3 regions of the Nocardia brasiliensis ATCC 700358 genome follow, and region 3 is predicted to be linked to each of the others. Evidence: riboswitches for the same ligand, from Rfam matches in the RefSeq annotation. Region 3 holds a riboswitch; each other region holds the start of a gene.
What was found. A riboswitch is a leader RNA that binds a small molecule or an ion and turns the genes downstream of it on or off. The one in region 3 is predicted to bind cobalamin.

Region 1 (10,562 bases), 3.2 Mb from region 3:
CTGGTGACCGCCGAACGCGCCGTGCCGCGCCGCATCCTGCTCGGCGGCGGCTGGTTGCTGGTCGTCTCCGTGGTGCTGCAAGCGTTCGTCGTCGGCGACCTGGTCGCGATGTTCGCCACCTGGCTCGCGGTGCCGATTCTGGCTACGCTGGCCGGGCAACTGCGCCCGAAACCGCGCAAAGCTCTTGTCGCAGCGCATATCGTCGCGGCGTGCTGCTGGGTCGGCATCGCGGTGACCATCTCCGCCATGGCGGTGGTGGCGATGACGACGCGCGACATCCACACCAGTCGTGTCACCTATGAACTGATGGCCGTCTTCGACCTGACCCTGCTGCCCTGGGCGAATTTCGCCACCTTTCTCACCGGCTTGGCGGTGGGCCTGACGACGAGCTGGGGCCTGTTCCGTTACTACTGGGTAGCCGCCAAACTGGCCATCGCGGTGGGAATCCTGTTCGTGGCGTTCGGATTTCTGCATGATGCGCTGGAACACGCGGCGGCGCGCGCGGCGCAGCTGGCCGAGACCGGCGGCAGCCCTGCGGAACTCGGTACGTCCGCAATGGTGGCGTTCTGGGGGTTCGGTGGCTCGACACTCAGTCTGGTTGCGGCAGTGCTGTTGTCGCTGTACAAGCCCGGTGGCAAGACCCGCCGCGGCCGCCGGGTCCTGACCGGGCGCAAGCAGCCGGTCGTTCCGGCGGTGCTCGCCGATCGACGCGAAATCGCCGACGGCACAATCGCGCTGACGGTGTGCGGCGAGGACCGGACACTGCCGGAGTGGACGCCGGGCGCGCACATCGATCTCGTGTTGCCGTCTGGCCGGGTTCGTCAGTACTCGCTCTACGGTGATCCGGCTGATACGGCGAGTTACCGAGTGGCCGTCTTGCACGAACCCGATGGGCGCGGCGGATCGAAGGAGATCCATGACCTGCCGGTGGGCGCACGCATCGGTATTCGCGGACCGCGCAACAACTTTCCGCTGATCGACGCACCCGCGTATCTGTTCGTCGCCGGCGGTATCGGCATCACACCGTTCCTGCCCATGATCCGGCGTCTGCACGGTGCCGGCAGCGAATGGCGACTGGTCTATCGCGGGCGATCACTCCCGACGATGGCGTTCGGCAAGGCGCTGCTGCGCCAGTACCCGGACCGTGTGACGCTGCTGCCCGCTGACACGCACGCGCGCCCGGATCTCGACGATCTGCTCCGGCGGACACCCGCGGCAGCCGCGGTCTACTGCTGTGGTCCCGAAGATCTGCTCGCCGCAATGGAATCCGCCGTCGCCCGGCATCCGTACGTCACGCTGCACACCGAGCGCTTCGCCGCGAGCAATCGGGGCGACGGCCAGACGAACACGGTGTTCGAGGCCGAGCTACGCCGCTCGGGCGTGGTGGTGCCGGTGCCCCCTGACCGGACCCTGCTCGCGGCGATTCAGGCCGTCGATCCCACCGTCGATCTGTCCTGTGCGGACGGCGTGTGCGGCAGCTGCGCGACGCGGGTACTGGCCGGTGTCCCCGACCATCGCGACGATGTCCTGCAGGCCGATGAGCGCGACCGGGTCGATATCATCTACCCCTGTGTGTCCCGCGCGCGAGGGGATCGACTCGTGCTCGACGTCTAGGAGGAGGGTCCCGTGGCAATCCGGCGGGACCCACTGCACAACCCGCTCGCGCTGGTCGTGCTCGCCTACCTCATGGAACGGCCGATGCACCCGTACGAGGTCGGCAAACTGCTGAAGGGGCGCAACGCGGATCGCAGCGTCGAGTTCAAACACGCCTCGCTGTACATGGTGTTCGACCAGCTGACCCGGGCCGGTTACCTGACGGCCGAGCACACCGAGCGGGCCGGGCAGCGCCCCGAACGCACGATCTACCGGCCCACCGAAGCCGGCCAGGAACGCTTGCGCGCGCGGATGCGGGAGATGGTCGCGGTGCCCGCCAAGGAGTTCCGGCAGTTCGAGGCGGCCCTGTCGCTGATCGTGGTGCTGCCCCCGGCCGACGTCGCCGCTCTGCTGGACCAACGGGACCGCGCGCTGGCGGAACAGGCCGAGCAGCTACGGGCGGTCCTGGCCTCGGCCGGCGAGATCGACCAGGTTTTCGTGATCGAGTGCCACTACCGGCTCGAGCTGATCGACGCCGAACAGCGCTTCGTGGCACGTTTTCGCGATCTCATCGAGCACGACCCGGCCGCGCTGGGCGAATTCTGGCCGCGGCTGCACGCGCGGTGACGGCATGACCGTGGCCGAGGCTGCGGTTAATGTCGGGGGATGAGTCCGCAGCCGCTTGTCCTGCCGTCCGCCGAGTGGTCCGAGTGGCTCGCCGACTATGTCGACGACGGCCTCACGACGGTGGCGCGGACGCTGACACGTTTGAAGGACGGGGCCCCGCGTGACACCGCCGAGGTGCTCGGCCTGTGGAACGACGCGGATATCGCGTTGCGTGGTGTCGACGCGGCCGCCGGCTTGTTCGTCGAAGTCCACCCCGACGGTGACGTGCGCGGTCTCGCCGAGGAACTCGTGCAGCGGATCGATCGCACCCGGACCGATCGCGGGCTGGATCGTGCGCTCTACGACGTCGTCGCGGCCACCGACCCGGCGGGGCTGGACGCGGTGGCGCGCCGCATGCGCGAACACGTGCTGCGCGACTTCCGCCGCACCGGCGTGGACCGGGACGAACCGACGCGGGCACGGCTGCGCAGCATCGCCGAGCGGCTCACCGTGCTCACGCAGGACTTCGGGCGAGCGATCCGCGACGACGTCCGCTCTATCCGGCTGACGCCCGAGCGACTCGACGGCCTGCCCGCCGATTTCGTCGCCGCGCATCCGGTCGCCGCGGACGGACTGGTCACCGTCACCACCGACTACCCGGACTACCGCCCGTTCCGGTCGTTCGCCGGCGATGCCGCCGCCCGGCGCGAGCTGACGGTCGAATTCGAAAGCCGCGGTTGGCCGGTCAACGACGAGGTGCTGCACGAAATGCTCGAGCTGCGCGACGAACAGGCCCGCCTGCTCGGCTTCGACAGCTGGCCCGACTACGACGCCGACGTCAAGATGATCGGCACCGGCGCGGCCATCGCGGATTTCATCGAGCGGATCTCCGCGGCGGCCGCGGCCGCGGGCCGGCGCGACCTCGCGACGTTGCTCGCGCGCCGCCGGCGCGACGATCCGGCGACGACCATCGATCGGTCCGAGGTCGGCTACTACACCGAGCTGATCCGGCGCGAGCAGTACGACGTGGACGCCCGCGAGGTCCGCCGCTACTTCGATTTCACCCGGGTGCGCGACGGCCTGCTCGATGTCACCGGTCAGCTGTTCGGCCTGGAATATCGGCCGGTCGAGGTAGCGTCCTGGCATGCGGACGTCACCGCGTACGACGTCTACGCCGACGGTGCGCGCTGCGGACGGATCTACCTCGACCTGCACCCGCGCGCCGGAAAGTACAAGCACGCGGCGCAATTCGAGCTCGTCGGCGGGATCGCCGCCCGGCTGCTGCCCGAAGGCGTGCTGGTGTGCAACTTCTCCCGCGGGTTGATGGAACACCACGAGGTTGTCACGCTGTTCCACGAATTCGGGCACCTTCTGCATCATGTGCTTGCCGGACAACAGGATTGGGCACGGTTCTCCGGCGTGGCCACCGAGTGGGACTTCGTCGAGGCGCCGTCCCAGATGCTCGAGGAATGGGCCTGGGATCCCACGATTCTGGGCCGGTTCGCGGTCGACGAAGACGGGGCCGCGATCCCCGCCGAGCTGGTGCGGCGGATGCGCGCCGCAACCGACTTCGGCAAGGGCATCCAGATCCAGACCCAGGTCGGCTACACCGCGGTGTCGTATCTGCTGCACCGCGATCGGCCCGCCGACCACACCACGGCCGTCCGGCACGCGATGGAACGCCACGGCCTGATCGCCGTGCTGCCCGGCACCCATTTCCAGGCGTCGTTCGGCCATCTCGCGGGTTACACGTCCGCCTACTACACCTATCTCTGGAGCCTGGTCATCGCGAAGGACCTGTTCGCCGAATTCGAGCCCGCCGACCTACTCGATCCCGCGGTGGCGCGCCGCTACCGCGACCGCGTCCTCGCCCCCGGCGGATCCAAGGACGCGGCCGATCTGGTGGCCGACTTCCTCGGCCGCCCCTTCACCTTCGACGCCTTCGCGACCTGGCTCGACCACGCCCCCGACTCGCCCGCACCCACCCCCTGAGTCACCTAGTCTGACCAGCATGACTGTCGAATTGAAGTTGAGCGTCGTCATGCTCGGGGTGGCCGATGTGGACCGGGCCAAAAAGTTCTATGTCGAGGGCCTGGGCTGCACGGTCGAGCAGGAGTTCCCGGGGTTCGTCCGGTGCGGGCTCGGCGCCGGGTCGTCGTCGTTGGCGCTGTACGAATGGGACGTCGTCGCCGCGGACGCGGGTGTGCCCGCCGCGGGCACCGGCTTCCGCGGCACCTCGTTCCACTTTCTCGCCGCATCCCGGGCGGAGGTGGACGAAGTCATCCGTGCGGCGACCGCCGCGGGCGGCACCGTGACGAAGGCGGCCGCCGCCACCGACTGGGGCGGCTACGACGGTCACTTCAGCGACCCTGACGGTCACCTCTGGAAGGTCGCCACCGCGGACTGAACGACAGCGCTGTCAGAGCGAGTCGAGGGCGGTGGCGGGGACGCCGTAGGGCAGGAAGCGGACGCGGCGGCGTTCGTCGGTGTTGTCGCGGTGGGCGCGCAGGGCCTCGAGTTCGCTCGGGAACACCTGCTCGACCCGGGCCTCGCCCGCGTCGTTGATGCTGTAGATGACCCAGACGCCGCTGCCGGTCTCGCCGGTGGTCTCGCTCTCCGGCTTCGCCGCGCGCGGGCGCTCCGGCTGGACGAACTGGCCGAGCAGCGACGCCAGCGTGTTCACTCCGGCGCGGTCGACGTACTGACCGGCTTTGCCGAGCAGGTCGCGGATCTCGATTCCCGCCTCCCGCAGCGCGCGTTCGAAATCTTCCGGATCGATCCCAAAAGGCCTCTCGGCTGCCATCACATCGCTCCTCGGGACGAATACGGTATTCGTCTTCAGTGTCCTCGCGGAACCGGGACTTCGCCACGTCCCCCCACGCGGCCGGGTGAATCAGGCGCTCAGCGGGGCGGCGGTCACCGCGTAGCCCAGGTTGGTCAGCACCTCGGTGGTCGCCTTGGCGAAGTTCAACGTGATGAAGTGCAGGCAGGGTGCGCCCTCGTCGATGAGTCGCTGGGCGAGTTCGGTGGCGAGTTCGATCCCGACCTCACGAACCGCGGCGCGGTTCTCCTCGGGGCCGGTGCCCGCCGCCCGGAGCAGTCGCGCCATGATCGGCTCGGGCAGCGCGCGACCACTGAGTTCCTCCGCCCGCGCCACGGTGCGCAGCGACGTGACGGGCATCAGCTCGGGAATGATCGGCTTGGCCCCCTGCTCCGGATCGGCGGCCGCGAGGCGGTCGCGCAGACGCAGGTAATGGTCGACCTCGAAGAACATCTGGGTGATCGAATAATCCGCTCCGGCACGGAGTTTCGCGGCCAGGAACGCGGTGTCGGTGTCCAGGTCGGGGGAGCGGTGGTGCAGCTGCGGGAACGAGGCGACCCCGACGTTGAAGTCGCCGAGATCCCGCACGATCCGCACCAGTTCCTCGGCGTACTCGACTCCCTCGGGATGTTTGTGCCATTCGCCGAGCGGATCGCCCGGCGGGTCGCCACGCAGCACCAGAATGTTGCGGATGCCGTAGTCGGCGTAGGAGCCGACCAGCGCGCGCAGTTCGGCGATGCTGTGCCCGACCGCTGTCAGATGCGCCACCGGCAGCAAGGTGGTCTCCTGCGCCAGCGCGCCGGTGATCCGCGCGGTCCGGTCCTTGGTCGAACCGCCCGCGCCGTAGGTCATCGAGACGAACGCCGGATGCATGCGCTCGAATTCGCGAACCGCGCGCCACAGTCGCGCTTCCCCCGCGGCGTCGCGGGGCGGATTGAACTCCACCGAGAACGGCACCCGCTGCCGCGAGTGCAGGCGCAAGCTCTGCACGACCGACGGCACGCCGCGCACCGCGGGTGCGATGCGAGCGGGAAAACTCTTGTGAGGGTTCAGCATTGATGAACTCCGTGGTAGCGCCCTGTGGCCACCACCCATAATGGGCGAAACGCTGACGGAGCCCTCGAAGCATCAATCCCGTGCCCGGGTCCACTCGGCGTTACGCCCGATCCACGAGGCGACGACCGCCGGATACGGCGTACCCGGCACAATCGGCAGGTCTTCGGACTCATGGGCGCGCCCATTCACCGTTGCGGGACAGTCCCGGATTCGCACCGGGTTCCCTCTCGTCCGGGTTCGCGTGAACGCGGCCCGAACTCGACACCGGCCGGTGGATCAGGGGCTCCTCGACTCCACCTCCGGCGAACCAGTTGTGCTCGCGAATATAAGCGACGACCTCGAGGCGCGCCAAGCGCGCCCGGCCCCACCCACTCCGATTTCTACTTTCGCGACCCCGGTGACCTGGGAGGTCTACCGTAGAGACCAGCAATATTGATCTCTCAGGAGGCTCGTCCCATGACGAGAAAAGTAGCCGACTGCCGTAGGTTCCCCAGCGAAACGAACTGCACGCTCACCATCGCCGGTGAGGAAGACGAAGTCGTGCGAGCCGCCAGCGAGCACGCGATCTCCGTGCATCGGCACGAAGACGGACCGGAGCTGCGCGCGCAGATCCGTGCGTCGCTCGAAGACGAGAAGGTCACCACCTAGATCGTCGGCACCGGCGTCTGGTGGACCGCGGCATTCGGGCCGCGGTGGCGCCGACCGGCGGAGTTTCGACAGCGCGTGCCGCGTGACGGCGATGCGTAGGGTGGACAGTGCGGAACTTGGGAGGTGCCGAGGCGACCGTTCGGGGGTTGATCGGATGGTGAGGCAATGACGAGCACGAGGTTCGACGGCCGGGACATCCCGGCGATCGAGGAATTCCTGCGGGTGGTGACCGCCCCCGGCTTCGCCGGGCCCGCCCCGGATATGGCGGCCGTCCGCCTGGTGCGTACGGTGCTCGAGCATCAGCGCAGCGTTGAGGCGACGACCGTCGCGCTGGGCCTGACCGACCCCGCGGCCGAGTATCTGGCGGCCTGCGTCGACGCCGTCCTGCCCGTCGCCGAACTGCCCGTGCCGGAGCCCGCAATGGTCAGCGCGGCGGCGGATTCGGTGCGGTTGGGGGTGGCGTACATGAAGGCGAACCTGCGTGAAGAGGTCGGGATCGCCGATATCGCCGCGGCCGGGTTCGTGTCGGTGCGATCCATGCAACTGGCCTTCCAGCAGGAATTGCACACCACTCCGATGGCCTATCTGCGCGGCCTGCGACTGCGCGGGGCCCATCAGGAACTCGACAGTTGCGTGCCCGCCGACGGCGCGACGGTCACCGGCATCGCCATCGGCTGGGGTTTCGCGAACTCCGGTCGCTTCGCCGCGTCCTACCGCCGGATCTACGGTCGATCCCCGCACACCACCCTGAACAACTGAGCACATTTCTCCATGGTTGCGCTCGGCCGGCCGCGGCCGCGGGTGGCGGCGAACCGGGTGCGCGGTTCGCCGCCGCGGCATCGGGGTGTCAATCGTCGCGGAACTGTTCGAGACGGTGCGACAGCTGCTCCGCGAAGCACTCCTCCCACGCCGTCGACTCGGGTCGATCGAGCACGGCACGCGCTCGCCGACGCGGCTCGGGGCGCGCGGTGGACGCCGGGTGCGGGTTGCTGTCCGGCCGGGATTGCAGCGCCAAAAGCTTTACGCTCCAGCGGATATAGTCCTCGACGCGCATGCCCGCGCAGTCGGCCGCCGCGCTGAGGTCGCGCCACTGGCCCTTTTTCACCCGCACGGTGATCTCTTTGGTCTTCATACCTACCGTCCCGATCGTCTTTCCCACCGTAAGCCCCGTTGCACGGCGTTCAAACATGCTGTGGCCGCGACTATCTGGTTGCGCTCGACGTCAATCGCCATCCGGCAGTGCGCTTTCGCGCAGCTGAGTGAGCGTCTTGGTGAGGATGCGCGAGATCTGCATCTGGGAGACGCCGAGCCGTTCGGCGATCTGGATCTGGGTCTGTCCGCGGAAGAACCGCAGATGCAGGACCAGCCGTTCGCGGGCCGGAAGTTCGTCCAGCAGCGGTGCGATGGCGAGCGCGTCGTCGGTCAGCTGATAGCCCGGATCCTCCGCGCCGAGCAGGTCGGCCGCGCTCGGCGCGTAGTCGTTGTCGCTGTCGTGCGCCGAGGTGTCGAGCGGATCGCTGGTGTAGGCGTTGGCGGCGAGCATCGCCTGGGTCACCTCGAGCAGATCGACGTCGAGTTCGACGGCGAGTTCGAGGGCGGTGGGCATCCGAGACAGCCGGTGACAGAGTCTTTCCACCGCGGGCGTGAGCATCAGCTGAATTTCTTTGGTGCGCCGTGGAACTCGCACCGACCAGCCGAAATCGCGGAAGTGGCGGCGGACTTCGCCCATGATCGTCGGGACGGCGAAGGCGAGGAACGGTGTCGCGCGGGCCGGGTCGTAGCGGTCCACGGCGGCGACGAGTCCCAGGCTCGCGACTTGGAACAGGTCGTCGTAGTTCTCGCCGCGGCCGGTGTATCGCCGGGCGATGTGCTCGGCCAGCGGTAGGCACCGCCGCAGGATCTCGGCGCGCAGCCGCTCGTACTCGGGCGAGCCGCCGGGCAAGTCCGCCAGTTCTGCCAGCACTGGCTCGATGCCATCGTAGGAATCGTTTCCGCGGGCGCGACGTGGGCGAGTTCGGCGGGCGGCGGCAGGAGACTGGATGGTCATGGGGAACCTTCCGTATGCGACGAGTTCGCCGTGAGGCACTGCTCCTGGTTGAACGCCCTCATTCGACACGTCGCTCAGTTCAGCGTCCCAGTCACCGAGGGGTGGCGTCTGTCCCGATAACGAAGTCTTGCCGTAGCGCCAGCCGAAAAACGAAAAACCGACGCATGGGCCGCTGCGGATCGACCGCAGGCTGCGGGCCGGTGGCGTCGCGTAACACGTTGCTCGCCAGCGCGATTCAGTTCATATAGGCGAGGGGCAGGACTGCGCGATGAGGGAACTGTTACTGATCTGGTGGTGGTCGCGATCGCACCGTCGACACGCGCGAGAGCTGGCTCGGCAATCCAGGCTTCCGTTGGTCCGCCCGATACTCGGGGCGGCGGCGGCCTTGGCGCTGGTCTTCGGAGGCATCGTCGCGTTCAGTTTCGAGGCCGCGCCAGGCCGAGATCCTGGACAGCGAGAGTGGACGATCTGTAAGCCCGTGGTCATACGGCCTTTGCCGCCGTCGACGGAAACGATCATCCCGTGTGCCGGTGCCGACGCGCGCCTGCGGTAATTCGGTTGCCTGCGATCGGCGGTCGTGGGTGAAATACCCGGCATGGTCACCCAGGTGCGCCCGGCACCGCGATCCGTCCGGATCGGCGCTCTCGTTCCCCGCACCCGGCCCGGCTGGGTCGAAGCCGGCGCACACCTGCTCGCCGGGCTGGAGCTGGCGATCGAGGACATCAATATCGCGGGTGGGATCCTCGGGCGACCGCTCGAACTGGTGGTCCGCGATACCGCGGCGGATCCGCGGCGGGCCGTCGCGGCCGTCGACGAACTCGCTCGCCTCGACGTGGCGGCCCTGGCCGGGGAATATCACAGCGTGGTCGCGCGTGCCGCGGCCGCTCGAGCCGACGCGCTCGGCCTGCCGTTTCTGTGCTCGTCCGCGGTTCTCGACGAACTCGTCGAGCAGCCGACCGACCGGGTCGCGCGGCTGGCCCCACCTCAATCTCTCGGCTGGCAGACCTACGCGGACTTCCTGGTCCGCGCAGGCCGCGACCGCATCGCGGTAGCCATTCAACCCAGCGTCTACTGGGCTGCGGGGACGCGGATTCTGCGGGAGTCCTTCGCGTCCCGCGGCGGTGCCGTGCTCGAGTTCGATGCCCGAGTGCACACCCCGGCGGCACTCTGCGACGCGCTGATCGAGCAGGGCGCGACCGCCCTGCTCCTGTTGGTCGGCCACCCGGACCCGGCCGTGCCGATCGTCGAAGCGGTCCGGCGTGATTCGCGCCTGGACGACATTCTGCTCGGCGCCCCGGCCGGGCAGCCGGAGTTCCCTGAATGGACGAAGGCGCTGGGTGCCGCCGGAGCCGGAATTCCGTTCCTGCGCTACCTGCCGGAGCGGCTCAGCGTCCTCGGCGATCGAGTCGAGCCCCGCTTGCGTGCGCGGTTGGGCGTCGCACCCTTGTTCGTCGCTTTGGAGGGCTACGACACGATCACCGTCCTCGCCGAGGTGCTGCGCACGCCCGGTGCCGAGGTCGCGGCGTCGTGGGCTCGCGTGGCCGTCGAAGGCACCCGCGGGTCGATCCGCTTCGCGCGCGTACCCGGCCTGAATGTCTGGCAGTGGGCGGGTGCGCCGATCCAGGTCGTCGATCGGGACCCGGCCAGACCGGAGCGTTTCCGCGTCCTGCACACCCACCCCGCCGAGTAGCCGGGGCGATCCGAAGCAGCCGCACCCCTTCCGAGTCCCCGCACCCGCTGCGCCAGGCGGGGTGCGGTGGATCAGAAGGGGTGCGGTGAGTCAGCGGCGTG
Region 2 (10,562 bases), 4.0 Mb from region 3:
TTTCGGCGTCAGTCAGCTACATCAGCTGCGCGGCCGAATCGGTCGTGGCAAGCATGCCGGGTTGTGCCTGCTGATCACCGATTCCGCGCCGGGTGGCTCGGCGATGGCGCGGCTGGACGCGGTCGCGAGCACCACGGACGGCTTCGAGCTCGCGGTGCTCGACCTGCGCACCCGGCGCGAAGGCGACGTGCTCGGCGCGGCCCAGTCCGGAACGGCCCGCTCCCTGAAACTGCTCTCGCTGCTCGACGATCTCGAAGTCATCACCGCCGCACAGGAACTCGCGCGCGAGGTGGTCGAAGCCGACCCCGGATTGAAGAAGCACCCGGGCCTGGCCGGCATGATGCACGCCGCCGTCGACTCCGAACGCCTGGAGTACCTGGCCAAGTCGTGAGCTCGGCCCTAAACCGTCGCGACCGCGGTGATGTGGCTGAGCGAGCAGCGCCAGCCCTGTGGGGTTTCGACATAGACGTCCGTGGTCCACTCGTCGGCGTCGAACCGTTTACCTTGGTAGTGCGCGGTATTGGTGACTCGGACCGTCAATACCGCGACCGTGCCGTGGCTTTGGATCACCGGGTCGCCCACCCGCTGCATCGCCGAATGGGTGAGCGCGCCGGACGCGATGAACCCCAGGAAGTCCCGGGCGCTGGTGATCCCGTTTTCGGAGACCATCGTCCAGTCGTCGGTCATGAATTCGCCGATCCGTGCCGCATCGTTGGCGACGATGGCCGCCATCCATGCGTCGAGCAACGGCACGAGACGATCGTGCAGTGCGCCGGTCGTGGGTGTGGTAGCCATGAGTGCAACGGTAGGCCCCGCTCGAGTGGGTGGCTTGGACGAATGGAACGTCCCGTGTCAGTGCCCGATGCGGGGGTAGGGGAGGTCGGTGCTGGTGTTCTCGTCGACGGCCAGGGGGCTGCCGATGTGCGGGAAGGCGCGCTGGGGGCAGGCGGGGCGTTCGCACACCTTGCAGCCCGCGCCGATCGGCACCGCTGTCGCCGGGTCGTCCAGTTGCAGTCCGGAGGAATACACCAGGCGGTCGGCGTATTCGATATCGCAGCCCAGCCCGATCGCGAAATTCTTTGTCGCGGTACCGAATCCCTGCGGCGCGGTCATCGCGGTGCGCGCGATCCACAGATAGCGCCTGCCGTCGGGCATCTCGGCGATCTGGGTCAGGATGCGGCCCGGATAGGCGAACGCCTCGTGCACCACCCACAGCGGACAGCTACCGCCGACCCTGGAGAAGTGAAAAGCGGTGGCGGACTGGCGTTTCGAGATATTGCCCGCCCGGTCGGTGCGGACGAAGAAGAACGGCACGCCGCGCTGGCCCTGCCGTTGCAGGGTGCTGAGCCGGTGGCAGATGGTCTCGAAGCCGACCTCGAAACGCAGGCCGAGCAGGTCGATGTCGTAGTGCAACTCCTCGGCCGAGCGCAGGAAGCGACTGTAGGGCAGCACCAATGCGCCCGCGAAGTAGTTGGCCAGTCCGATGCGGGCGAGCGTGCGGGATTCGCCGGTGAGCGATGGGGTTTCGGCGAGCACGCCGTCGAGTTCGGTGCCGTACAGCAGCAGGGCGAGGGTGGTCGCGATCTGGAAGGCGCGCTGGCCGGGCCGCAGTCGCCGAGCCAGGGTCAGCGTGCGGGTTTCGGGATCGTAGTGGCGTTTCGGGATGGTGGGATCGGCGCCGTCGCCGCGGACCAGCACCGTGACCCCGGCGCGTTCCTCCGCGACCCTGGCGAGCTGGCGATCGAGCGAGCCGATGGTCAGCCCGGACTGTTCGAAGAGCTGCTCGGCGGCGATGTCCAGCTGCGGGATGTGGTTGTGGTGGTCGTAGAAGAAGTCCCGCACGTCCTCGTAGGGCATGGGCACGCCGGGCGTGCCGGCGGGCGTGTCCACCCGGGCGGAGAGCAGGTCCAGCTGGTCGGTGGCGGCGCGCAGTCGCCGGTGCATCGCGACGACGATCCGCGCGACGTCGGGCTGTCTGGTCGCCAGCTCCTCCACTTCGGTGAGCGGCGCGGTGTGCCCGCCCGCGGCATCGATCAGCACCTCGTGCAGATCCGAGACGAGCCGGGCATCGGAGTCCGCCGCGAAGAACTGCACGTCCAGGTCGAAGGTGGAGTTGAGTTTCAGTAGCACCGGGATGGTGAGCGGGCGCTGGTCACGTTCGAGCTGGTTGAGATAGCTGGGTGAGAGATCCAGCGATTTCGCCAGCGCCGCCTGGGTGAGCCGGCGTTCCTCGCGCAACCGCCGCAGCCGCGCACCCGCGTACATCTTCCGCACGTGCAAGATGGTAGCCCCACACCTTCGCAAACATCGCATATCCACGCTTGTTCGTTGCGAAAATATGTCACTGCGAGGTGTTTTGTCCGAGATGTCAGCTGCGTAGCATGCGAAGAGGCTACTGGTCGCTACCCCAGATCAAGGCCTGTGCGGCGATCACGTCCGTGCCGTTGAACGTCACCGCGGGCGAGCCGTGCAGCTGATAGCCCTGATCGAGCAGGGCGCTGATCCGCTCGCAGAACGTCGCGTCGTCGACGCCGGTGATCAATCGGTAGCGCAGGGGTTGATCGGTCATCCGGTCAGCCTAGGCGGTGCCGCGGACAAGTCGATATCCGTGTGCGACACCGAGACTGAGGTCCGGCCAGTGGGCGCGGGGGTTCCGAACCGAGCATTTGCTTGGTTGAATCGGGGGTGCGCGGCGCGTGCCGTCCTCGAACGAAAGTGAGCCAAGTCGATGCCGAGCCCCGATGAACTCGTCCGTGCCATGTGCCGGAGCTGGTCGGACCCCGATCCGGACCGCATCGCGTCCTTCTTCGCCGAAGACGCCGTCTACCACAACATTCCGATGGAGCCGGTGGTCGGCCGGGCCGCGATCCGTGATTTCCTCGTCGGATTCCTGGCCACCTTTCGAGGCGTCGATTTCGACATCCACCACCAGGTCGCGGCCGGCAACCTGGTCATGAACGAGCGCACCGACACCCTGCGCACCGCCGACCGTGCGATTCCGCTCCCGGTCACCGGCGTCTTCGAAGTATCCGACGGCGCGATCACCGCCTGGCGCGACTACTTCGACATGGGTGCCATCAACAAGGCTTTCGACCTCTGAAAGAGGCCCAGCGCCTCCTCCCGAACCGGGAGGAGGCGCTGCGCTGTCAATGCGTGATCGCGGTGCTCAGCGCACCGCGGCCGCGGCGGCGACCATGTTGCGCAGTGACGCTGCCACTTCGGCCTGGCCGCGGGTCTTCAGTCCGCAATCCGGGTTGACCCAGAGCCGTTCGGCGGGAACGGCTTTCAGCGCGGCCCGCAACGAGGTGGTGATCTCCTCGACACTGGGCACCCGCGGCGAGTGGATGTCGTAGACACCCGGCCCCACCCCGAGATCGAAGCCCGCCGCGTTGAGATCGTCGAGCACCTCCATCCGGGAGCGTGCCGCCTCGATCGAGGTCACGTCGGCGTCCAGGCCGGCGATCGCGTCGATCACCTCGCCGAACTCCGAATAGCACAGGTGCGTGTGCACCTGGGTGGCGTCGGAGACCCCCGCGGTCGCCAGCCGGAACGACTGCACCGACCAGTCGAGGTAGGCCTGCTGATCCGCCTTGCGCAACGGAAGCAGTTCGCGCAGTGCGGGTTCGTCGACCTGGATGATCCGGATGCCCGCACCCTGCAGGTCCACCGTCTCGTCCCGGATGGCCAGTGCCACCTGACGCGCCGAATCACCGAGCGGCTGATCGTCGCGGACGAACGACCAGGCCAGGATGGTCACCGGCCCGGTGAGCATGCCCTTGACCGGCTTGTCGGTGAGCGATTGCGCGTAGCTGATCCAGTCGACGGTCATCGGCGTGCGGCGCGCCACATCGCCGAACAGGATCGGCGGCCGCACGCAGCGGGTGCCGTAGGACTGCACCCAGCCCAGCTCGGTGGCCGCGAAGCCGTCGAGCTGTTCGGCGAAGTACTGCACCATGTCGTTGCGCTCCGGCTCGCCGTGCACCAGCACGTCCAGGCCCAGCTGTTCTTGCAGCGCGATGACATCGGCGACTTCGGCCCGCATCCGGCGGACGTACTCGTCCTGGTCGATCTCGCCCTTGCGCAGCTCGGCCCGGGCTACCCGGATCGCCGAGGTCTGCGGGTAGGAGCCGATCGTGGTGGTCGGCAGCGGCGGCAACTGCAGCCGATCCTGTTGCAGCACACGGCGTTCCTCGGCGGGTGCGCGTGTGACGGCGTCCGGGCCGAGCGCGGCCAGCCGGGCACGGACCTGTGCGTCGTTCAGTCGTGGGTCGGTGTGGCGCGAGGCCAGTGCCGCACGGGTGTCGGTCAGTTCGGCGCTGATCGCCTCGGTGCCCTGGGTCAAGCCGGTCGCGAGCAGCCGCACCTCGGCGACCTTCTCGGTGCCGAACGCCAGCCACGACCGCAGCGCGTCGTCCAGCCCGGTCTCGACGGCCAGGGTGTAGGGCACGTGCAGCAGCGAGCTCGACGTCGAAACCGCCACCGACCCAGCCGAACCCAGCAGGGTGCCGAGGGTGGTCAGCGACTTGTCGAGGTCCGTGCGCCACACGTTGCGTCCGTCGACCACGCCGGCGACGAGCAGTTTGCTCGAGAGCGCGGGCACCGCCGCGACGTCGGAAACATCGGTGCCGGAGGTGAAGTCGAGCGCGATGCCCTCGACGTCGGTGCTCGCGAGCGCGGTCAGCGCGGCGTCGGGGTGCCCGAAGTAGGTCGCCACCAGGATCGCGGGACGCTCCGCCGAGGCGGTGAGTTCGGCGTAAGTGCTACGCACCAGCTCGATTTCGGCCGCAGTGAGATCGGTGACCAGGATCGGCTCATCGAGTTGGACCCAGCCGAGGCCGGCTGCGGCGAGCTGTGCGAGCAGGTCACGATAGAGCGGCACCAGTTCGGCGAGCCGGTCCAGCGCCGCGCCGCCCGTGGCCTTGGCCAGCTTCAGGAAGGTGACCGGACCGATCACCACCGGCCGGGCCGCGACACCCAGGTCCAGTGCTTCGCGCACCTCGGCCAGGAGCTTCTCCGGGTGCAGCGAGAACGCGGTGTCCGCACCGATTTCCGGCACCAGGTAGTGGTAGTTGGTGTCGAACCACTTGGTCATCTCCAGCGGCTCGACGGTCTCGTTGCCGCGCGCGGCCGCGAAGTACCGATCCAGCGGGTCGGCGATGCCGGCGACCCGCGGTGGCAGCGCGCCGAGCAGTACGGCCGTGTCGAGCACCTGGTCGTAGTACGAGAAGGTGCCGACGGGAATCGAATCCAGGCCTGCCGCTTGGAGTTCGGCAAGCTGGGCCTGCCGCAGCTCGCGCGCGACGGCGTGCAGCTGATCGGCGTCGATCTTGCCGGCCCAGTAGGATTCGGTGGCCCGCTTGAGTTCACGTCGCGGCCCCACCCGTGGTAGCCCGAGAACCGTTGCGGTGAACGGTGTCTGATGTACAACAGTCACGATGTCTCTCCAGTGCTGAGTCGTGGACCATCGCCATACGGGCGGCGCGGTCACCGGCTGACGAGCCGGCCGACCACGAAGGGAGCCCGACACTGCAGCACTGGTGCAACCGCACGCCCAAATCCACGAGGCGGTGGTCGCCGGATACGGCGTACCCGGCACGGCTGGCAGGTCTTCGGACTCACAGGCACCGGCCGTTGTCGGCCGACCTACTAACCGTCGCTTTCCGGGTTGGGGTACCCAGTGCTCGTGACGGCATTCGTTCCTGTTTACCGCTGCGGGACAGTCCCGGATTCCCACCGGGTTCCCTCTCGCCCGGCCCCCCGTTTCCGGGCGGCCGAACTCGGCTCCGTGCGCGTCGTCGGGGCTCCATCTCGCGCGCATCGGTGAACCAGCTGCGCGTACCAGCATAGGCCGAGGCCGCTCGCGGTGGTGTGCCCGGGCGCGTCACCAGGGAGTACCGACAACTGCCTGCCGGAAATCCGGCTGCGGGCGGTGTTGTCGCAGATCGTGCGGGTGCCGTTCACCGGTGGCCTGGTCGCCGAAGAACGCAGGCTGATGTTCGGTCTCGCCGTCGGTCAGTTCCGCGGTGGGCTGCGGCACCGGACCTTGCGCTGGGCATAGCTCGGCGGCGGGCCGGATCTGTGACGGCCCGGTGAACGCAACTTCGCAGCGTTGCCCTGTGCTGTTGTGAAGATCCCTGCGAAGGCTGCATCAGTGTCTGTGAGATGCGCGCAGCCGGGTACCTTAGGCCAATGTTCACGAAAGTCTTGGTCGCCAACCGCGGCGAGATCGCCATCAGGGCCTTCCGTGCGGCCTACGAACTCGGCGTGGGGACGGTAGCCGTCTTCCCGTACGAGGACCGCAACTCGGTCCATCGGATGAAGGCGGCCGAGTCGTACCAGATCGGTGAGCAAGGGCACCCGGTCCGGGCCTATCTCTCGATCGACGCGATCATCGACGCGGCGAAGTCGGCGGGCGCCGACGCGGTGTACCCCGGCTACGGCTTCCTGTCCGAGAACCCGGACCTCGCGGCGGCTTGTGCCCGCGAGGGCATCACCTTCATCGGCCCCTCCGCCGAGGTGCTCGAGCTCGCGGGCAACAAGGCGCGCGCCATCGCCGCCGCCAAGGCCGCGGGCCTGCCGGTGCTGCGTTCCAGCGCGCCGAGCGCGGACGTGGACGAACTGCTCGCGGCCGCGCAGGAGCTGGAGTACCCGATCTTCGTCAAGGCGGTCGCCGGTGGTGGCGGGCGCGGCATGCGCCGGGTCGCCGAGCCCGCGCAGCTGCGCGAGTCGATCGAGGCCGCCTCGCGCGAGGCCGAATCGGCCTTCGGCGATCCGACGGTGTTCCTCGAGCAGGCGGTGGTGAACCCGCGCCACATCGAGGTGCAGATCCTGGCCGACCAGCACGGCAACGTGATGCACCTGTTCGAGCGCGACTGTTCGGTGCAGCGCAGGCACCAGAAGGTGATCGAGCTCGCACCGGCACCGAACTTGGATCCCGCACTGCGCGACCGCATCTGCGCCGACGCGGTGGCTTTCGCGAAGGAGATCGGCTACAGCTGCGCGGGCACGGTGGAGTTCCTGCTCGATGAGCGAGGCAATCACGTCTTCATCGAGATGAACCCGCGTATCCAGGTCGAGCACACGGTGACCGAGGAGATCACCGACGTCGACCTGGTGCAGTCGCAGCTGCGCATCGCCGCCGGCGAGACACTCGCGGATCTCGGCCTGAGCCAGGACAAGGTCACCATCCGCGGCGCGGCGCTGCAGTGCCGGATCACCACCGAGGACCCGGCCAACGGCTTCCGCCCGGACACCGGGCGGATCACCGCGTACCGCACGCCCGGCGGCGCGGGCATCCGGCTCGACGGCGGCGCCAACCTCGGCGCGGAGATCGGTGCCTACTTCGACTCGATGCTGGTGAAGCTCACCTGCCGCGGCCGCGACTTCCCGGCCGCGGTCGCGCGGGCCGGGCGGGCGCTGGCCGAATTCCGCATCCGCGGCGTCACCACCAACATTCCGTTCCTGCAGGCGGTACTCGACGATCCGGACTTCAAGGCGGGCCGGGTCACCACCTCGTTCATCGATGAGCGGCCGCAACTGCTGACGCTGCGCGGCTCGGCCGACCGTGGCACCAAGATTCTGAACTATCTGGCCGACATCACCGTGAACAAGCCGCACGGTGAACGGCCGACGACGGTGTACCCGCACGACAAACTGCCCGCCATCGACCTGTCGGTGCCGCCCCCGGACGGCTCGCGGCAGCGGCTGTTGCGTTTGGGCCCTGAGGGTTTCGCGCGGGATCTGCGCGCTCAGGCGGCGGTCGGCGTCACCGACACGACCTTCCGGGACGCGCATCAGTCCCTGCTCGCCACCCGGGTGCGCACCAACGGCCTGCTCGGCGTCGCCGGGCACGTCGCGCGGTTGACGCCGGAACTGCTGTCCATCGAGGCGTGGGGTGGTGCGACTTACGATGTGGCGCTGCGGTTCCTGTACGAGGACCCGTGGGAGCGCCTGGCTCTGCTGCGCGAAGCGGTGCCCAACATCTGCCTGCAGATGCTGCTGCGCGGCCGCAATACCGTCGGCTACACGCCCTACCCGGAGCAGGTGACCCGCTCGTTCGTCTCCGAGGCGACCGCGACCGGCATCGACATCTTCCGCATCTTCGACGCGCTCAACAACGTCGACCAGATGCGCCCGGCGATCGACGCGGTGCGCGAAACCGGCACGGCCATCGCCGAAGTCGCGCTCAGCTACACCGGTGATCTGTCCAACCCGGACGAAACCCTGTACACCCTGGACTATTACCTGAAACTGGCCGAGCAGATCGTCGACGCGGGCGCGCACGTGCTCGCGATCAAGGACATGGCCGGACTGCTGCGCGCTCCCGCCGCGGCGACTCTGGTCAAGGCCCTGCGGAGCAACTTCGATCTGCCGGTGCACGTGCACACCCACGACACCCCCGGCGGTCAGCTGGCCACCTACCTCGCCGCCTGGCAGGCCGGCGCCGACGCGGTCGACGGTGCCAGCGCCGCGATGGCCGGAACCACCAGTCAGCCCGCGCTTTCCGCGATCGTCGCGGCCGCGGCGCACAGCGAGCACGACACCGGACTGAACCTGCAGAACGTGTGCGATCTCGAGCCGTACTGGGAGGCGCTGCGAAAGGTGTACGCGCCGTTCGAATCCGGGCTGCCCGCCCCGACCGGCCGGGTGTACACCCACGAGATCCCCGGCGGTCAGCTGTCGAACCTGCGCCAGCAGGCCATCGCGCTCGGCCTCGGTGACCGGTTCGAAGAGGTCGAGGCCAAATACGCTGCGGCCGACCGGCTGCTGGGCCGGCTGGTGAAGGTGACGCCGTCCTCGAAGGTGGTCGGCGACCTGGCCCTGTCCCTGGTCGGCACCGGTGTGGACATCGAGGACTTCGCCGCCGACCCCGGTCGCTTCGACATCCCCGATTCCGTGATCGGTTTCCTGCGTGGCGAACTCGGCACGCCGGCGGGTGGCTGGCCGGAGCCGTTCCGCAGCCGCGCGCTGGAAGGCCGCGGCCCGGCCAAGCCCGAGACCCCGCTCACCGCCGCGGACGAGACAGGGCTGGCGGGCAGCTCCGAAGAGCGCCGGGCCACCCTCAACCGGCTGCTGTTCCCCGCGCCCACCGCCGAATTCCTCGCGCACCGGGAGAAGTACGGCGACACCATGGGGCTCTCGGCCAACCAGTTCTTCTACGGCCTGCGCCACGGTGAGGAACACCGCGTGCAGCTGGAGAAGGGTGTCACGCTGCTGATCGGCCTCGAGGCCATCTCCGAACCCGACGAGCGCGGCATGCGCACGGTCATGTGCATCCTCAACGGGCAGCTGCGCCCGGTCGCGGTGCGGGACCGGTCCATCGCCAGCGAGATCCCGGCCGCGGAGAAGGCGGACAAGGGCAACGCGAGCCACATCGCCGCCCCGTTCGCCGGAGTCGTGACATTGGCTGTGTCCGAAGGCGATTCGATCGCGGTCGGGGACACCATCGGCACCATCGAGGCGATGAAGATGGAGGCCGCGATCACCGCGCCGCGCGCGGGCACCGTCGGCCGGGTCGCGATCGGCCAGGTGCAGCAGGTCGAAGGCGGCGATCTGCTGATCGAGCTGGCGTTGCGCGAGTCCGCGGCCGAATGACGCGGATCGTCGCCGGGACGGCGGGCGGGCGGCGCCTGCGGGTGCCGCCCGCTGGTACCCGCCCGACCTCCGATCGGGTGCGCGAGGCGCTGTTCAGCGCGCTCGACGCCCGGATCGACTTCGACGGCGCCAGAGTGCTCGACCTCTACGCGGGGTCGGGGGCGCTCGGGTTGGAGGCGCTCTCGCGCGGCGCCGCGCACGCGCTGCTGGTCGAATCCGATCGCAAGGCCGCGGCGATCGTGCGCGGCAACATCGCCGACCTCGGACTGCCCGGTGCGGAACTGCGTCTCGGCACGGTGTCGTCGGTGCTGGCACTGGGTGGTGCGGGCGAATTCGACCTGGTGCTCTCCGATCCGCCGTACGCGGTCGAGACCGACGCGGTGCTCGCGGATCTGCGCGCGCTGACCCGCGGCTGGCTGCGCCCGGACGCCTTGGTGGTGGTGGAGCGATCCATCCGGTCACCGGAGATCGTCTGGCCCGCAGGGTATTCCGCGCTGAAGCCGCGCAAATACGGGGAGACGCGGATCGAGTCGGCGACGTTCGAATAGCCGCGGTGTGGCCTGGCGCACCCGCTGTGGTGTGCGGCGGGTCGACACGATAGCGTCTGACCATGGCTGGAGCATTGTGCCCCGGGTCCTTCGACCCCGTGACCAACGGACACATCGACGTCTTCACCCGGGCCGCGGCCCAGTTCGACGAGGTCGTTGTCACCGTCATGATCAACAAGAACAAGCAGGGCATGTTCAGCGTCGACGAGCGCATGGAGATGCTGCGCGAGTCGACCGCGCACCTGCCCAACGTCCGGGTGGAGTCCTGGTACGGGCTGCTGGTCGATTTCGCCAAGGAGCAGAACGTCACCGCGATCGTGAAGGGCCTGCGCGACGCGACCGACTTCGGTTACGAACTGCAAATGGCGCAGATGAACAAAAAACTCTCCGGCGTAGAAACCTTCTTCATAGCCACCAACC
Region 3 (10,562 bases):
GCGAATCGGACCGGCGCGGGCCGGTCCAGGCCCAATTGGGCACGCAGCGCGGCCAATTGCGCGGGCGCCGGATCGCCACCGCCTTCCCGGGACAGGATGACGGTGGCCGCATCGGAATCCAGCGTCTCGAACAGACCGAACACGATCAGGGCGACGCCGAGCAGCACGGCGATGCCCGCGCAAACTCTAAGTGCGACATAGCGAAGCACGACCGTCAGCGGGCCAGCCAGGTCGTGGCGTAGTTCGCCCAGTCGTCCGTGCCGGGTACCCCGTTGCGCACGCCACGCACGAACGGCCTGGCCGCGTCCGGTCGTTTCGCGAAGCTGTGCAGGATGTAGCCGCCCTCGTCCCAGAGCGATTGCTGCAGTTCGAGGTAGAGCCGGCGGCGGAGCTGCGGGTCCATCGCCGCGCGCGCCGCCGCGAACTTCGTGTCCCACTCCGGGCGCTGCCAGCCGGTGCCGTTGCTCGGCGAGGTACTGGTCATGGTCTGGCCGTAGAAGTAGTCGAGACTGTAGTTCCACCAGCCGATGTGGGTCAGTGGGAACTTTCCGCTGACCTGGGAGAAATAGGTGTCGGCCGGCACGGATTCGAGGCGGATGGTGATCCCCGCCGCCTTCGCCTGCTCGGCGTAGAGGGTCGCGGATTCGAGCATGCCCGGCATGCCGTCGGCGGTTTGCAGTGCGACCGTGAGGTTTTCCTTCCCGGCCGCGCGCAGCAATTCACGGGCCCGCTGCGGGTCGTAGGTGCGTTGCGGCAGCGAATCGGCGTAGAAGGGCGCGCCTTTGCCGTACACGTCGTTGCCGACTTCGCCGTAGCCGTAGTACACCGAGTCGACCATCGCCTGCCGGTCCACCGCCAGCCGCATCGCCTGCCGTACGCGCACGTCGTCGAACGGCGGGATATCCACCCGCATCTGGAAGGCGCCCATCAACCCGGCGGGCGGCACGATCACCGAGACGTCCGGATCGCTGGACAGATTGCTGGCCTGCAGGTACGAAACCTCGTGCACCACATCGGCCTGATCGGAGAGGAAGGCGTTCACCCTGGCCTCGGTCTCGGCGATCTGGATGATCTCCACCTCGTCCAGCAGGGCCGGACCGTCCCAGTGTCGCTCGTTGCGCCGCAACAGCGTTCGGTCACCGGGCGACCACCGCACCAGCGCGAAGGGTCCGGTGCCCACCGGCAGGGTGCGCTCGTCGAAGGTGGTCGTGCCGTCCTTGACGATGTAGCAGTACCAGCCCGCCAGCACCGAACCGAAGTCCGCCAGCGGCGTTTTCATCGCCACCACCACGCCGAGATCGCCGTCGGCACGCGTCCGGGCCATGTCGACCATGGCGAGGTCACCGGAGGACTTGCGCGCCGGGTCCAGCATGCGCGTGAAACTCCACAGCACGTCCCGGGAGGTGAGAGGTGTGCCGTCGCTGAAGAGCACGCCCGGACGCAGGGCGATCCGCCACTCGCTGCCATCGGCATTGGGCTGCAACGATTCCGCCAAGCGGTACCGCAGGGTGAGGTCGTTGTTGTAGGCCACCAGCTTGTCCCACACGTTCTTGGAGACCGCGCCGCCCGCCGAACTGCCCGCTTGATGGGGGTCGAGCACATCGGCGGTCGCCGACCGTCCCGCGATCGCCGTGCGCAACCGCCCGCCGGGCCGGGGTGGGCCATCGGGTGCGTCGCCGGGGTTCGCGCCGCTATCGCAGCCGGTCAGCGCCCACGCGCCGCCGACCGCTGCCAGCGCGGTCGCACCCAGTAGTAACCGCCGCCGCCCGAATGCGGGCGCGGTCGATGTGGAGTTGTGCATCGCCATCCTCGTGGTGTTCGTCCCTTACCGCGGCGCAGGTATCCTGGCTCCCGATTCGACGCGCACCGCCGGCCTTCCAACCTGGGCAGGTCGTGGCCATGAACTGGCGGTTTGCTCCTCGGTGACAGTTGCGGGACAGCCCCGGATTCGCACCGGTGTTCCCTACGCCGATCAGAACGTTACAAGGCCCGGGCCGCGAAACCGCAGCTTCACCTCGGGATTCGCCACGACTCGGCGAGTTCGGCTTCCCTAATAAATATTTTGGGGTTACCGTGGAGCGTGCCGGAGCGTGTACCGGCAGCCACGATGGCCCCGCGCCGCTACACCCCGGCGCGGGGCCACCCCGGTCTATCCCGCAGGACGCGTGAAGCGGAGCGTGACGAGCTGGAAAGGCCGCAGCCGCAGGCGAACTCCGCCCGATTCCGCAAGTGCCGGACCTTCGCCCGGCAGCGGCCGTTCCAGCAGATCGCACGCCTGGTGGCCGGTGGTCTCGAAATCCGGGGTGACCAGGGCGTCGGCCCGCCCACCGTGCGCTTCGTAGAGGCGCAGGACGATATCGCCGCTGCCGTCATCGGCGAGTTTGACCGCGCTGGTCACCACCGCGTCGTTGTCGACCGTGAACAGGGGCGCGACCGGGTCGGCGACGCCGGCGGTCGGGCGGGCGAGGTTGATGCGATAGCCTGCGGCGACCGCGTCCCCGATCGAGGCGCCCGGCAACAGAGCGTGCCGGAAGTCGTGGGTGCCGTGATCGGTCTCCGGATCGGGGAACCGCGGCGCGCGCAACAGCGAAGCCCGCACCGTTGTCGTCGTCCCGCCGTCGGGCCGGACGGTCCGGGTGACGTCGTGGCCGTAGGTGGAATCGTTGACCAGCCCGACACCCCAGCCGGGTTCGGCGAAGTGCACGAACCGATGATTGCAGGCTTCGAACTTCGCGTATTCCCAACTGGTATTCATGTGCGTGGGCCGGTACAGGTGCCCGAACTGGGTCTCGGACGCGTAGCGGTCGGCGTGGATGTCCAGGGGGAAGGCCAGTTTGAGGAATTTCTCGGTCTCGTACCAGTCGACGCGGGTGTCGATGTCGAGGCTGCGCGCGCCCGCGCGCAACGTGAGCGTCTGCTCGATCTTGGACGAACCGAACGAGCGGCCCACCCGCACCACCGCATCGATCGGCGAATCCGTCTCCGCCACCACGAAATCCGTGTCGGTGAGATCGGTGACCCGGTTCCGGTAGAACAGATCGACATCCCAGGCGTCCCACGAGTTGGGCAGATCCGGATGCAGCTGCAGCAGGTTCGCAGGTGTCTGCGGCGGCAGCGTCTCGCGCTGCTGGGCGCGGTCGAACACCGACACCACCAGACCGCGCGCGTCGATCTCCACCCGCAGCAGGGCGTTGTCCAGCACGAACCCGCCGTCGGCCCGCTCGACCACCGTGCCCGGCGCCGCCGGCTGCTGCGGTCCCGCACCGCCGGCGGGCACCGCGCACCAGGCGTGCGGCGCGGGGTTGAAGACATTCGGTCCCGCCCGATCGCCGCCGAGCTGCCGGTGCGCCTGTTCGATGAGCGCGGTCAGCTCCGCGGTCACCGCCGCGTGCGTGCGCTCCGCTTCCCGATGTACCCAGGCGATCGACGAGCCGGGCAGGATGTCGTGGAACTGGTGCAGCAGCACCGTCTTCCAGAGCCGGTCCAGCGCGTCGTACGGGTACTCGGCCTGCTTGCGCACCGCCGCCGTAGCGGCCCACAGCTCGGCCTCGCGCAGCAGGTGTTCGTTGCGCCGGTTGCCCTGCTTGGTCTTCGCCTGACTGGTGAGGGTGGCACGGTGTAGCTCGAGGTACAGCTCCCCCACCCACACCGGCGGGTTCCGGTACTCCGCCTCGGCCCGCGCGAAGAAGTCGGCAGGCTTGTCCCACAACACCTTCGGCGAACCTTCCAGGTCCTTCATCCGGGCCGCCTTGGCGATCATCTCGCGCGTCGTCCCGCCGCCGCCGTCACCCCAGCCGGTCGGCGCGAGCGACATCGACGCCCGTCCCTTGTCCTTGAAATTCCTTGCGGCATGGGCGATCTCACGACCTGCCATGGAGCAGTTGTAGGTGTCGACGGGCGGAAAGTGGGTGAAGATGCGGGTGCCGTCGATGCCCTCCCACAGGAAGGTGTGATGCGGGAACTTGTTGATCTGACTCCAGGAAATCTTTTGTGTCAGCAGCCATTTGGATCCGGCCGCTTTGATGATCTGAGGCAGTCCGGCGGCGAACCCGAAGGTGTCCGGCAACCACGCCTCTTCGTTCTCGATCCCGAACTCCGCCAGGAAGAACCGCTTTCCGTGCACGAACTGACGCGCCATCGCCTCGGAACCCGGCATGTTGGTATCCGCCTCGACCCACATCCCGCCCGCGGGCACGAACCGCCCTTCGGCCACAGCCGCTTTGACCTTCGCATAGACCTCCGGGCGTTGCTGTTTGACGAAGTCGTACTGCGCCGCTTGCGACATCGTGTAGACGAACTCGGGGTCATCGGCCAGCAGCGCAGTCATGTTCGCGGTGGTGCGGGCCACCTTGCGGACGGTCTCCCGCAGCGGCCACAGCCAGGCCGAGTCGATATGCGCGTGCCCGACCGCCGAGATCCGATGGGCCGACGGAATCGCAGGCTGGGCCAGCACCTCGGCCAGGCAGGCGCGCGCCGCGGCGGCGGTGGCGGGCACGTCCTGCAGATCGATGGCGTCCAGCGCGCGCTCGATCGCGCGCACGATGTCGTAGCGGCGGGCCGGATCCTCGGGCATCTCGTGCATCAGTTCGCCGAGCACCTCGAGGTCCTGCACCAGGTGCCAGACGTCGTCGTGGAAGACCGCGAGATCCATTCGGCCGAGCCGGTATTGCGGCTCGGTGCCCGCGGTGGACTTGTCGCCCAGCGGCGTCGGCCCGAAGAACGGGATGATCGGGTTCGACGCCGCTTCGACATGCAGCAGCACATGCTCGCCGCCCACCGCGGGCGACCCCACCCGCACCCACTGGTTGCGCGGGTGCAACCCCTTCACCGGCGACCCGTCCGGCCGATACACCAGGCCCTCGCACTGGAAGCCGGGCATGTTCCGGTCGAAGCCGAGGTCGATGATCGCCTCGACGGTCTTGCCCGCCCACGCCGCCGGCACGGTGCCCTCGACCGTGAGCCAGCTGGTGCCCCACGGCGCACCCCAGGCCGCGCCCGGTGCGGTGGGCGTCCGCGGCGCGGCCAAACCCTCGGCCACCGGCACCGGCTCGTCCGGTGCGACCCAGATGGACACCTGCATCGGCACCGATGCGCCGTAGATCGCGGGTGTGATCCGTTCGCCGAGTACTCGCCCGAGGCGATCTTCGATCAATCGACGGTCGTCGTGCATAGCGGTGGCTCCCATCGGATCAGGCGCTGATCATCGATCTGCCCCATTCTCCGTGATGGTGCTGTGCCCGCCGTGAATTCCCGGGAAACGGCGGTTCGGCGGCGCGGGCGGGCCGGCTACGCCTGTCGTCGTCTGCGCGCCTTCAACCTGCGCCGGGCCAGGAATCCGAACACCAGCATCATGATCGTGCCGCTCGCCGGCGCTTTGATGACCGAGCGGGTATGCGGCGCGTATCCGGCGGCGGTCTCGTCGGCCTCCAGCCAACCGGTGTACTGACCGATCTCGACGCCGACGAGCTTGGGGTTGTACGAGTGGGCGAGCAGGCCCGCCCGGCGACCGCCGGGTGGCAGACCGCGCGGCGCGAACAGCTCGATACCGGCTTCGCCGCTTCCGGTCACCTCGACCGGAAGCACCATCGGGTAGCCGTCGGCATCCCGGTAGCCGAGCAGCCGATAAGGCAGTCGCGCAATCTGATTCGCGGATTTCACCACGTCCACCCGGGGCACGATGCCTTTCGCCGGACGGATCTGCGGCGGCACCTGCTCGACCGGTAGCGGCGCACCGTAGACCACGGGCCGCTCGGCGGCGTGCAGGTCGGGCCAGCACACGATCCGGGTCACCGTGACCTCGACGAGCACGCGATCGTCGTAATAGGCGCTGAGCCATCGGTCCCAGAAGGCACCGCGGCGTCGCTCGCCCATGAAGGGTGCGGACTTCGCGCCGATCTCGTCGAGCACACCCCGGTCGGGTTCGGGATCGAAACGAGCCGTGCCCTGCACGAGCACGTAGCGCCGATTGGCGGGATCGCCGAGACCGTGTTCGCGGCTGTGGAAGGCCAAGGCCACTTTCGGCTCGCGTTCGATCCGGTCCAGTTTGCGGCCCATGCCGAGCGAGGTGGTGAAACCTATTGTCCCCGTGGCTCGATCGCGCAGGCCGATGGGCGAGACCGCGGTGACCACCGCGCCCCCTGCCGGGGTGGAGTAGACGAGACCGGCGGTGAGGTCGCCGCCGAGGATGTCATCGATCTCGTCGGGCCAGGTCACCACCCCGCCCCGGGTGTGACCATTGATGTGGAGAGCATACGACATGACGTAATCCCCCTTTTCGAACGGCAATTCGTACTGACATCGAGAACCGGGTGGCCGCAGCCGCGGCTGCGGCCACTACGGTCGGTGATTCAGCGGCCGGACTTCGGGTCGAGGACCGGGAAGTTGCTGCGGAACACACCGTGCGGGTCCGCGCTGCGCTTGATATCGCGCAGCCGGGCCAGCGTGTCGGGAGTGAAGGCGTCCGCGGCGGCCTGGCCGGGACCCAGCAGGGTCAGCGGCGTCCGGCGGCTGCGGGACGAACCGAGGGCGGTGAGGTAGTCCTCCATTCGAGTCGCGTTGGCGGCGGCCATATCCGGCGTGACCTCGGGTGCGATCAGGCCGATGTAGTAGGGGGCCGCGACGGCGCCGGCGGGAGTGTCGGACGCGCGCGCGAGGCGGCCGCCGAGATGACGTACCTGCACCGCGGCGACCGGCGCCATCGGCTTGGCCAGCAGGCCCGCCACGTCCGCGTCGGTGAGCCCGTTCAGCAGTTCGATCTGCGAGCGGATCGGACTGGGCTCGGCGGGTTCTCCGGTGATGGTGCCCAATTCGGCGATCGGCAGCACCCTGCGGGTATCGCGCATCTTGCCGTCGATGCCGTCGAACGGACGCAGCAGCGCCTGCCCGGCCGCCTCGTCGCCGAGATAGGTGACGTCGAGGCCGACCATCGGTGGGGCGCCGTCGAATTGGAGCAGGCTCCACCAGAGCGTCAGCTCGTCCGGAGCCGTGGCGGTCACCTCGCGGAAGGCGGCCATCACCTGCGGCGCCCGGTCGGCGGACCACAGCACCTTGCCGCCGTACAGGGCGGGAGCCGGGTGCAGTCCGAACTCGATCGTGGTGACCAGGGCGTAATCGCCGCCACCACCGCGCAGGGCCCAGAACAGATCCGGCTCCGTCTCGGCCGTCACCCGCCGGGTGCGTCCGTCGGCGTCGATGATCTCGAACGCGGTGACGCTGTCGGCGGCCCAGCCGAATTTGCGGGCGAACCAGCTCAATCCACCGCCGAGGGTGTACCCGGTGATGCCGACGCCCGGCGCGCTGCCCGCCACCCCGGTCAATCCGTGCGAGCTCGCGATCTCCTGCACCTGCCCCCAGGAGACGCCGGCGCCGACCCGGGCGGTGCGCGCGACCGGATCGACGCGGATCTCGTTCAGCCGCTTGGTGCGTACCAGAATCGTTCCGTTCACCGCCGGCGAGGGATTGTGCCCGTTCGGTTGGACTGCCAACGTACTGCCAGCATCTTTGGCATACCGCACAAGCGCGGTGGCATCCTCGGCGTCGGCGAGTTCGACGACGGCGCGCACCGACTGGTCGACCGTCAGATTCCACGGCTTACGGGCGAGGTCGAACCCCTCGTCACCGGGCAGCAGCACCCGGCCGCGCACGGCGGATCGCAGCTTCGAATCGTCACCGGGGGCCGCTTCCGTACCGGACCCGTCGGTCGTGCACGCCGCTACCGCGAGCCCACTGCCGACCACCAGCAAGCGGCGGCGGCTCAGCTCGAACGACCCACCCTTACCGTCCTGACCTGCACTCATTCCATTCCTTCCACGAGGTTCATTACGAAACGATACGCACTCGTTTCATAATTGGAGATGCGATACAGAACACGCTTGTTTCGTAACTCCCACACCGCTACTCTGTCGGTGTGTCGACACAACAGAGCGGCGAACCCAAGGCGAAACCCGGTGGTAGGCCCCGGGATCCGGATCGCGATCGCGCACTGCTGGCTGCCGTCAGCGAAATCCTGCCCGAGGTCGGCTACGACCGGCTCACCATGGACGCCGTCGCGGCCCGAGCCGGCGCGGGGCGGGCCACCGTGTATCGACGCTGGAAGGACAAGTCGGAACTGGTCCGCGACGCGATCCAGGCGCTGAGCTGGGACGAGCCGCTGCCCGACACCGGCAGCCTGCGTTCGGATCTGATCGCCGTGGGCGCCATGTATCTCGACCCGAGCAGCCAACGGGATTCGATCCTGTCCGCGATCGCTTCGGCGATCAAACGCGACAAGCAATTGCGCGAAACCGTCGAACGGGTCATCTCGCAGCCACGCCGGGCGGCCTACGCCGCCATTGTGGATCGGGCGTGTGAACGCGGCGAGATCGCGGCGGGAGCCGATACCGAACTCATCGCCGACGTCGTGCCCGCGATGATCTTCTATCGCCTGCTCGACAAGGAAGAACCAATGGAGGGCGCATATTTCGAGCGGGTGATCGATTCCCTGGTCATCCCGTTGCTCACGGGATATGCGAGCGCGCGACCGCAAGGCGCGACCGAGAAAACTGACAATTAGCTGTATCAGCCGGTGGGAGAAGCAAGATGAGGTTTGTTGTATTCGGTGCCAGCGGGCCGACCGGACTACAGGTCATCCAGCAGGCCATAGACAAGGGTTATGAAGTGACCGCCGCGGTCCGCCGTCCCGGCGAATTCCCGCTCACCGCACCGAATTTGCGAGTCGTCCAGGTGGACGCACTCGAGGCCGAATCCGTGAAGAACGCGGTGGCCGGCCAGGATGCGGTGATTTCCATTCTCGGCGGTAAATACACGATGAAGCCGGTATCGATTTTCTCCGACGGTCTGGGAAATATCCTGCCCGCCATGCGGACCCATGGTGTCCGCCGCCTGGTGTGCGTCAGCTCCGTCTGCGTCGCGGGTAAGGCCGCGCCGGGCGAGACGTTCCTCTTCCGCACGGTCCTGCTGCCCATCCTGCTCACCCTGGGCCGCACCGCCTACTTCGACATGGGCCGGATGGAGGACATCGTCAAGAACAGCGGCCTGGACTGGACGATCGTGCGCGCCTCGGGCCTCTTCGACGCCGACCGGGTCACCGACTACACGATCGGCCCGTCCGGGATCCCCGGCCGCTACACCGCACGCGCCGACCTGGCGGACGCGCTGTTGCGCGAGGTGATGGAGAACCGGAACGTCAAAGCGTCGGTCGACGTGGTCACCACCGAGGGCGTCCCACGACTGACCGACAGCTTCAAGCGCGGGCAGAAGTAACACCCCCGATGACCAGGCGAGGCAGCGCGCCGTCAGCCCGTATCGACCATCGGGTGGTGCGCGGCGGGGTAGGCGTCGCTGACGAGTTTGAAGCCGACGCCGCGCACCGAGATGATCCACTCGCTGGCGCCGAGCTTGGCGCGCAGGCTGCTGACGTGCGTATCGGCGGTGCGGCGCGACCAGTTGTGGCCCCACACCGCGCGCATGATCTCGGCCCGCGGCACCACCCGGCCGCTGTTCTCCGCCAGCAGGACCAGCAGGTCGAACTCCTTGCGGGTGAGCGCGATCCGGCGGCCGAACACGGTGACCTCGCGGGCCAGCGCGTCGATGCGCAGCGGTCCGTGCTCGAGCGCGGGTTCGGCCCGGCGCACCCGGGCCGACCGGCGCCACATCAGCGCCTCGACCCGGGCCGCGAGTTCACGGAAGTGATAGGGCTTGGCGATGTAGTCGTCCGCCCCGGCCTGCAATGCGAGCACGCAATCCAGTTCGGACTTCCGTTCCGCGGTGACGATTATCGGTACGCCGCACTCGGCGACACTCCGGCATACATAAAGACCATCCATATCCGGCAGTTCGAGACTCACGATAACCAGGTCATAAGCGGTACACGCGTCCACCGCCGCCAGACCGGAATCGGCCTCCGCAACTTCGTAGCCATGCCGGGTCATATATTTGGCAAGTTCCGCCCGCGATGCCGGGTTACCGTCGACAATCAGGATTCGTTGCCCAACAGACCACCTCGTCATCGCGCCCGTACTTCGCTCACCCTGGTGAGTAATCGGACCCTGTGTCGACTTCCGTTGTCCGGACTGCACGTCGAAATACCCCCCAAACTTTCCCGCATTGGAGCACGGCGACCGATAAAACCGCGTCCCACCTGGGACGTCCGTCGGACCGGAGGTCGCCGCCCGACGGCAAGGCCGACAGTACCACAGGGGTTAGGTCCGAGCCTGACCACGAAAGTGTGGGCACCACTACGAGATACGCGGACTGACAAGTTTAGTTCGTATTGTTCGAAAGCTGGACCAATAGCTTGTCATCTACTATCCGCGACGCGCGGTAATCCTGCGCGTATATCGACATACGTTGCGTCACATGACAATACGAAGACCTCGGATCATCCCATCTGATAGGATCTCCGGGCATCATGGAGCGAACGGAGGGCACTGCCAAATCAACACTGCCACAACGTAATTCGACAATTGTCAGGCTACCCCAGCCCAGCTGCCCAGCGTCGAGCAGCCCGGCTATCGCGTATTACATTCCGGCCACGGAGCACACGTCGTGCCACCCGGCCGGGA

Region 1: linked by a shared signal. The riboswitch ahead of O3I_RS22040 (methylenetetrahydrofolate reductase) and the one ahead of O3I_RS07640 (ABC transporter substrate-binding protein) in region 3 are both predicted to bind cobalamin.
Region 2: linked by a shared signal. The riboswitch ahead of metE (5-methyltetrahydropteroyltriglutamate--homocysteine S-methyltransferase) and the one ahead of O3I_RS07640 (ABC transporter substrate-binding protein) in region 3 are both predicted to bind cobalamin.

The regions. Positions count from the first base shown of each region.
Region 1 is NC_018681.1:4,962,897-4,973,458, reverse strand. Features, by position in the region: gene O3I_RS46400 (PDR/VanB family oxidoreductase) at 1-1,614, shown strand, start outside; gene O3I_RS22060 (PadR family transcriptional regulator) at 1,627-2,220, shown strand; gene O3I_RS22055 (M3 family metallopeptidase) at 2,260-4,191, shown strand; gene O3I_RS22050 (VOC family protein) at 4,211-4,606, shown strand; gene O3I_RS22045 (hypothetical protein) at 4,619-5,002, opposite strand; gene O3I_RS22040 (methylenetetrahydrofolate reductase) at 5,093-6,076, opposite strand; cobalamin riboswitch at 6,214-6,348, opposite strand; gene O3I_RS22030 (DUF1059 domain-containing protein) at 6,533-6,724, shown strand; gene O3I_RS22025 (helix-turn-helix transcriptional regulator) at 6,890-7,483, shown strand; gene O3I_RS22020 (hypothetical protein) at 7,572-7,883, opposite strand; gene O3I_RS22015 (RNA polymerase sigma factor SigF) at 7,947-8,771, opposite strand; gene O3I_RS22010 (ABC transporter substrate-binding protein) at 9,349-10,461, shown strand; gene O3I_RS22005 (MFS transporter) at 10,552-10,562, opposite strand, start outside.
Region 2 is NC_018681.1:7,136,471-7,147,032, reverse strand. Features, by position in the region: gene recG (ATP-dependent DNA helicase RecG) at 1-391, shown strand, start outside; gene O3I_RS31730 (nuclear transport factor 2 family protein) at 400-795, opposite strand; gene O3I_RS31725 (short-chain fatty acyl-CoA regulator family protein) at 853-2,274, opposite strand; gene O3I_RS44215 (DUF1737 domain-containing protein) at 2,393-2,569, opposite strand; gene O3I_RS31720 (limonene-1,2-epoxide hydrolase family protein) at 2,729-3,100, shown strand; gene metE (5-methyltetrahydropteroyltriglutamate--homocysteine S-methyltransferase) at 3,167-5,434, opposite strand; cobalamin riboswitch at 5,584-5,791, opposite strand; gene O3I_RS46885 (hypothetical protein) at 5,930-6,058, shown strand; gene O3I_RS31710 (pyruvate carboxylase) at 6,190-9,594, shown strand; gene rsmD (16S rRNA (guanine(966)-N(2))-methyltransferase RsmD) at 9,591-10,142, shown strand; gene coaD (pantetheine-phosphate adenylyltransferase) at 10,205-10,562, shown strand, end outside.
Region 3 is NC_018681.1:1,715,807-1,726,368, reverse strand. Features, by position in the region: gene O3I_RS07645 (ABC transporter permease) at 1-209, opposite strand, end outside; gene O3I_RS07640 (ABC transporter substrate-binding protein) at 215-1,801, opposite strand; cobalamin riboswitch at 1,821-2,003, opposite strand; gene O3I_RS07635 (alpha-mannosidase) at 2,150-5,170, opposite strand; gene O3I_RS07630 (pyridoxamine 5'-phosphate oxidase family protein) at 5,287-6,258, opposite strand; gene O3I_RS07625 (FAD-binding oxidoreductase) at 6,348-7,796, opposite strand; gene O3I_RS07620 (TetR-like C-terminal domain-containing protein) at 7,907-8,551, shown strand; gene O3I_RS07615 (NAD(P)-dependent oxidoreductase) at 8,578-9,261, shown strand; gene O3I_RS07610 (response regulator transcription factor) at 9,294-10,007, opposite strand.